2 regions of the Methylobacterium organophilum genome follow, and region 1 is predicted to be linked to the other one. Evidence: riboswitches for the same ligand, from Rfam matches in the RefSeq annotation. Region 1 holds a riboswitch; the other holds the start of a gene.
What was found. A riboswitch is a leader RNA that binds a small molecule or an ion and turns the genes downstream of it on or off. The one in region 1 is predicted to bind thiamine pyrophosphate.

Region 1 (3,399 bases):
CTCTTCCTCGCTCATCGGGGCGGATTGCCCGATGACGATTCCGGCCTCCTCCATGGCGAGCACATCGGCGCGCAGATCCTGCGTGATCTTCATCGAGCAGAATTTCGGCCCGCACATCGAGCAGAAATGCGCCACCTTGTGCGCATCCTTGGGCAGGGTCTCGTCGTGGAAGCTCCGCGCCGTGTCCGGATCCAGGGAGAGGTTGAACTGATCCTCCCAGCGGAAATCGAAGCGGGCGCGGGAGAGCGCGTCGTCGCGCAGCTGCGCGGCGGGGTGGCCCTTGGCGAGGTCGGCGGCGTGGGCGGCGATCTTGTAGGTGATCACGCCGGTCTTCACGTCGTCGCGGTTCGGCAGGCCGAGATGCTCCTTGGGCGTGACGTAGCAGAGCATCGCCGTGCCGAACCAGCCGATCATCGCCGCGCCGATGCCGGAGGTGATGTGGTCGTAGCCGGGCGCGATGTCGGTCGTCAGCGGGCCGAGGGTGTAGAACGGCGCCTCGCCGCATTCGCGCAGCTGCTTGTCCATGTTCACCTTGATCTTGTGCATCGGCACGTGGCCGGGGCCCTCGATCATCACCTGGCAGCCCTTGTCCCAGGCGATCTTGGTGAGCTCGCCCAGCGTCTCCAGCTCCGCGAACTGCGCGGCGTCGTTGGCATCGGCGATGGAGCCGGGGCGCAGGCCGTCGCCCAGGGAGAACGACACGTCATAGGCCCGCATGATGTCGCAGATCTCGTCGAACCGCTCGTAGAGGAACGATTCCCGGTGCCCGGCGAGGCACCAGCGCGCCATGATCGAGCCGCCGCGGGAGACGATGCCCGTGGTGCGGCGCGCGGTGAGCGGCACGTAGGCGAGCCGCACGCCGGCATGGATCGTGAAGTAGTCGATGCCCTGCTCGGCCTGCTCGATGAGGGTGTCCTTGAAGACCTCCCAGTCGAGCTTGAGCGGATCGCCGCCGACCTTCTCCAGGGCCTGGTAGATCGGCACCGTCCCGATCGGCACGGGGGAGTTGCGCACGATCCAGGAGCGGATGTTGTGGATGTTGCGGCCCGTCGACAGGTCCATGACGGTGTCCGCGCCCCAGCGGATCGACCAGACCAGCTTCTCCACCTCGTCGGCCGCGGAGGAGGTGACGGCGGAATTGCCGATATTGGCGTTGATCTTCACGAGGAAGTTGCGGCCGATCGCCATCGGCTCGAGCTCGGTGTGGTTGATGTTGGCCGGGATGATGGCGCGGCCCCGGGCCACCTCCTCGCGCACGAAGTCCGGCGTGATGAAGGGCGGGATCGCAGCGCCGAAGCTCTCGCCGTCCTTCAGCGCATCGGCGGCCCGCTCCAGCATCTGCTCGCGGCAGGCATTCTCGCGGTGGGCGACGTAGATCATCTCCTCGGTGACGATCCCGGCCCGGGCGAACTCGTATTGCGTGACCATCTGGCCGGGGGCCGCCTTGCGGATGGTCCGCTCGGCCGGGCACGGGGCGACCAGCTTGTCGTCGGCCGCGAAGCCGTTGTCCTCGGGCTTCACGGCGCGGGGCACCACCGTCTCGTAGCCGCGCTTGACGATCCAGGGCTCGCGGGCGGTCGGCAGGCCCTTCTCGAGATCGATCCGGGCATCGGTCTCGGTATAGGGACCGGAGGGGTCGTAGACCCGCACCGCCGGCTCGTTCGGATCGGTCAGCGCGATCTCGCGAAAGGGCACCGTGATGTCCGGCCGGCCGGGCGCCTGCGCGTAGACCTTGCGCGAGCCGGCCACGGGGCCGGTGGTGACGCTGGACGGAGCGCCGTTGGGAAGATCCTTGGGACGGACGGGTGCGTTCATCGGGTGTCACTCCTGGCGTTGGAGGCGACCCGCAGACGACGAACGGTTTGGGCTTTCACAAACACGCGGCCTCTCGCCGCGCGCAGCAGGTTCCCGTCCCTCCGCCGGTACGAGCCGGATCAGGTTCAAGGGTCAGGGCGCCTCGCCCACTCTCAGCCCCCGGATCGGGGCCCCCCTCGGAACGGTTCCAGATTCGGGCCGTGGGCCGGCTTTGTCAACGGCGCGTCACCGGGGCGCCTGTTCTTCTCTGCATTCCCCTGTTTAAGGGTCGACTTTGCCGTCGCCGCCTCGGGAGCGACCAGGAGAGCATGCGCGTCCTCGGAATTCTCGCCCTCGTCCTGCTTCTGCTCGCGGGCGCGATGATCGGTGCCCTCGTCTTCAACCAGCGCCGGCTGATCTATCCGGGCGCGAGCATCCCGCCGCCCTGGAGCGCGCAGCCCGCGGATGTCGAGGCGCTCACCATCGGGACCGCCGATGGCGAGCGGCTGCATGGGCTCTGGCGGGCGCCGCGGCCGGGCTGCGGCGTGGTGCTGAGCTTCCACGGCAACGGCTCCCGCCCGGAGCCGCATGCGGAGCGGTTCTCGCAAGGCCCCTGGCGCGCGGCGGGCTGGGGCCTGCTCACCCTGGCCTATCGCGGCTATCCCGGCTCCACCGGCCAGCCGAGCGAGGAGGGGCTGATCGAGGATGGGCGCGCCGCCCTCCGCACGGTCGAGAGCCGGGCGCCGGGCGCGCCGGTCCTGCTCCACGGCCATTCCCTCGGCACGGGCGTCGCCGTGGCCGTGGCCGAGCAGGCTACGCCGGTCGGGCTGTTCCTCGACGCGCCCTTCGATTCCCTGCTCCATCTCGTGCGGCTGCGCTTCCCCCTCCTGCCCGCCGGCCTGCTCCTGCGCGATCCCTGGCGCTCGGACCTGCGCATCGCCCGGGGCGAGGCGCCGGTCTGGATCGTGCAGGGGGATGCGGATCCGGTGGTGCCGGCCAAGCTCGCGGCGGGGCTCGCCCGGGCGGCCGGGGCCCGCGCGCGGCTGGAGGTGATCCCGGGCGATCACGTTTCCATCCTCGGGATGCGCGACCAGGCGGTGGAAGCCTTCTTCCGCGGGCGAATCGGCGCGGCCTGCGTCCCGGAACCGGCCGCCCTCTCCCATCGCTGATCCACGGAGGAGGCGGCATGGTCGGTCGGCGGGCACGGCGTTGGCGCGAGGAGGAGGCGGGCGCGGCCGCACCGGCGGTTCTGCCCGTCTGCCCGCTCTGCGAACGGCCGATCCCGCCGGGGGCGCGGCAGAGCCTCCACCACCTCACCCCGAAGCTGAAGGGCGGCCGGCACGGGGAGACCGTGCGCCTGCACCAGATCTGCCATTCGGCGATCCATGCCCGCTACAGCGAGGCCGAGATTGCCCGGCGGCTCGCCGACGTGGATGCCCTGCGCGCCGACCCGGAGATCGCCCGGTTCCTGGCCTGGGTGCGCACGAAGCCCGACGACTTCCACGCGCCCACCCGCCTGACGCGGGCGCGCAAGGCGTCGCGAATGCCGCACGGTTGATTCACCGAATGTTACGGATGCCGGCGCGTTCCCCGGCCGCCGGGCGC
Region 2 (3,399 bases), 2.4 Mb from region 1:
GTGTTCTTCACCAACGGCACCCATAACGGCATCACCTTCGCCACGCGGTCGGCGGAAGGCTTCCGCGACGACCACATCGCGATCCTGCGCTTCATCATGCCGGCGCTGGCCGCGGTGATGGAGATGCGCATCGTCAACAAGCAGCTGGACCAGGTGCTGCGCATCTATGTCGGGGACGAGCCGCACCGGGCGATCCTGGCCGGCGACATCCGCCGGGGGCAGGTGCGGCGGATCCGCTCCGCGATCCTGTTCGCGGACATGCGCGACTACACCCAGCTCTCTGCCGACCTCACGCCGGAGGAGGCGGTCGATCTCCTCAACGTGTTCTTCGACTGCCTCGTGCCGGCCATCGAGCGGGAGGGCGGCGAGGTGCTGAAATATCTCGGCGACGGCCTGCTCGCGATCTTCCGCGAGCCCGGCGACGATCTCGGCGGGGCCGCCAAGAGCGCGCTGACCGCGGCGCAGGACGGGCTGCGCGCCCTCGACGAGGCCAATGCCGTGCAGCGCTTCGGCGCGCAGCCGGTGGCCGCGGGCATCGCCCTCCATCACGGCGAGGCGGCCTACGGCAATGTCGGTTCCGGCACGCGGCTCGACTTCACCGTGATCGGCCGCGACGTGAACCTCGCGAGCCGCCTCGCGCGGCTCAACCGGCCGCTGGGCGAGCCGCTGCTGATGTCGAAGCCCTTCGTCGACTTCCTATGGGGGGACCCCGAGCCGCTCGGCGAGCATCCCCTCGACGGATTCCGGGACAAGATGGCGGTCTACCGCCCGGGCCGGAAGCCGGCCCCCGCCCTCGATGTCGGCCGCCGCCCGGCGCGGGAGGCGGCGGAGGCTTGACCGGCGTCAGCTGCGCAGGGTCAGCCGCCCGCCGGCGATGTTGAAATCGTGCAGGCGGCGCAGGAAGGACATCCCGAGCAGGTTCATGTGGAGGCGTCCGCGGGGCACCACCACCGCCTCGACGTCGCGCACGCTCACCGCCCCGATCCGGATCTGGTTCAGCCGCACGGGGGCGACCCGGACCACGCCGTTGGCCGTCGCGACCTCCTGGCGGAACTCCGACGGGCTCGGCCGCAGGCCGAGGCGTTCCGCATCTTCCTCCATGAGCACGCAGAGACTCGCGCCGGTATCGACCACCATGCGCAGGCTGCGCCCGTCCACCACCGCCTCGGTCAGGAAATGGCCTCGCTCGTCCGCGTTCAGCGTGATCGCGTTGGGCGCCGTGGTCACCACCGGCGTCACGGCCCCTCCCGGAGCGGCGACGGCCGCGGTCTCGACGGGCGCGGCGGGCTTCCGCCCGATCCGCGTCGAGGCGACGCCGCCGACGAGGCAGCACACGCCGAGTGCCAGGATGATCTGCCGCATGGGAAGGCCTTCGCCCGGGATCCTTAGGCGACGAGCCTGCCCCGGCGCGGGTGAAGGCCGCGTCGCCGGACCGCGCCGGGAAGGGCCGGGGAGAAGGATTTTCGCGATTGCGGTTGAGAAACCCTCGCCACCAACGAGCGAATCCGACGCGGGCAGGGGGATTGACCCCGGCGGCCCGTGGGGCCAAATCGGGGATGTTCCAGGGAGATCCCCGGCAAGGGGCTGAGACACCGCTGGGCTCGTGACGAGCGGCGCGGAAATCCTTCGAACCTGATCCGGCTCATACCGGCGTAGGGATTGGACCTTGGGCTCTCCGAGAGCCCGCTTCACCGGAAGCGACAGGCACCAGTTCCTGCGGGCCACCGCGGAGTTCTCGCTTGTCGGACGTCCTGGCCTCCCCCTTCGGTCTGCGCCGCCTCTCCGGCGTGCGCCCCCGCCCCGCCGCCCTGCCGGAGCGGGCCGATGTCGTCGTGGTCGGCGGCGGCATCATCGGTCTGTCGATCGCCTGGCGCCTGGCGGAGGGCGGCCGCTCGGTCGTCGTGGTCGAGCGCGAGAGCGTCGGAGCCGGGGCGAGCCTCGCCGCCACCGGCATGCTGGCGCCCGCCGCCGAGCACGAGCCGGGCTCCGATATCCTGCTGCCCCTCGCCCTGGAGAGCCTGCGCCGCTGGCCGGGCTTCCGCGACGCGCTCCAGGCGGCCTCGGGCCAGGACATCGATTACCGGGAGGAGGGGACCCTGGTCCTCGCCATCGGCCGGGACGAGGTCGACCGCCTGCGCTTCCGCCACGACCTGCAGCAGCGCTCCGGGGTTGCCGCGCAATGGCTCTCCGGTGCCGAGGTGCGTGCCCGCGAGCCCCTGCTGCGCCCCAATGTCACCGCCGGCATCCTCTGCCCCCTCGACCATCAGGTCGATCCCCGCCTCGTCATGGCGGCGCTGGTGCGCGCCTGCGAAGGCGCCGGCGTCGCCATCGTCGAGAACCGCGGCGTCGATGCCCTCGACCGTGAGGGGGGACGCGTCACCGGCATCCGGGCCGGGTCCGACCGGGTCGCGGCGCAGACCGTGATCCTCGCCGCCGGCGCCTGGAGCGGCGAGGCCGGGCTCCTGCCCTGGGCGCTGCCGGTGCGCCCGCTCAAGGGCCAGTCCCTCGCCCTGCGCACGACGAAGCGCACGGGCACGCTGTCCCACATGGTCTGGACCGAGCAGGTGCACATGGCCCCCAAGGGCGACGGCCACCTCATCGTCGGGGCGACGGTGGAGGATTGCGGCTTCAAGGCCGGCGTGACGGCGGGCGGCCTGTTCGCCCTGCTCGAAGGCGCCCGCCGCGTGCTGCCGGGAATCGAGGAGATGGAGATCGAGGCGGTCTGGTCGGGCTTCCGCCCGACCTCGGACGACGACGCACCGATCCTCGACACGCCCATGCCCGGCCTCGTCGTCGCCACGGGCCATCATCGCAACGGCTACCTGCTGATGCCCGCCACCGCCGACGCGGTCGCCGCGCTGCTCGCCACGGGCGCGCTGCCGGATTTCGCCCGCGGCTTCGGGCTCGACCGGTTCGGGCAGGACGAAAACCAGGAGGGGAGGGCGGTCGCGTGACGGTGACCATCAACGGAGAGCGCCGCGAGCACGCGGCGGAGACTTTGGCGTCCCTGTTCGCGGTCGAGGCGGAGGAGCGCGGCATCGAGAGCCCGGAGGGCATCGCCATGGCCCTCAACGGCCGTGTCGTGCGCCGGAGCGAGTGGAGCGTGACGCCGCTCCGGGACGGCGACCGCGTCGAGATCGTGCGCGCCATGCAGGGAGGCTGAGGATGAGCCATCACGACACCGCGCTGACGGCCGAGGCCGCCGAGGACGTTCTGGAGATCGCCGGGGTGCGGCTCGCCTCGCGCCTGTTCATCGGCACCGCCGGCTATCCGAGCCAGAGCATCATGGCCGAGGCGGTGCGCGCCTCCGGCGCCGACGTGGTCACCGCCTCGATCCGCCGCGTCTCGCTGCAGGGCCACGGCTCGGACACCTTCCAGCGCCTCAAGGGCAAGCATTTC

Region 2: it holds a riboswitch for thiamine pyrophosphate, as region 1 does, so the genes downstream of both, thiO (glycine oxidase ThiO) here and thiC (phosphomethylpyrimidine synthase ThiC) in region 1, are expected to answer to the same signal.

Annotation. Positions count from the first base shown of each region.
Region 1 covers NZ_CP092848.1:3,405,578-3,408,976, reverse strand. Annotated here, with positions in the region: gene thiC (phosphomethylpyrimidine synthase ThiC) at 1-1,815, opposite strand, end outside; TPP riboswitch at 1,895-2,002, opposite strand; gene MMB17_RS15915 (alpha/beta hydrolase) at 2,124-2,963, shown strand; gene MMB17_RS15910 (HNH endonuclease) at 2,981-3,352, shown strand.
Region 2 covers NZ_CP092848.1:585,949-589,347, reverse strand. Annotated here, with positions in the region: gene MMB17_RS02640 (adenylate/guanylate cyclase domain-containing protein) at 1-837, shown strand, start outside; gene MMB17_RS02635 (retropepsin-like aspartic protease family protein) at 844-1,362, opposite strand; TPP riboswitch at 1,555-1,677, shown strand; gene thiO (glycine oxidase ThiO) at 1,740-2,954, shown strand; gene thiS (sulfur carrier protein ThiS) at 2,951-3,163, shown strand; gene thiG (thiazole synthase) at 3,166-3,399, shown strand, end outside.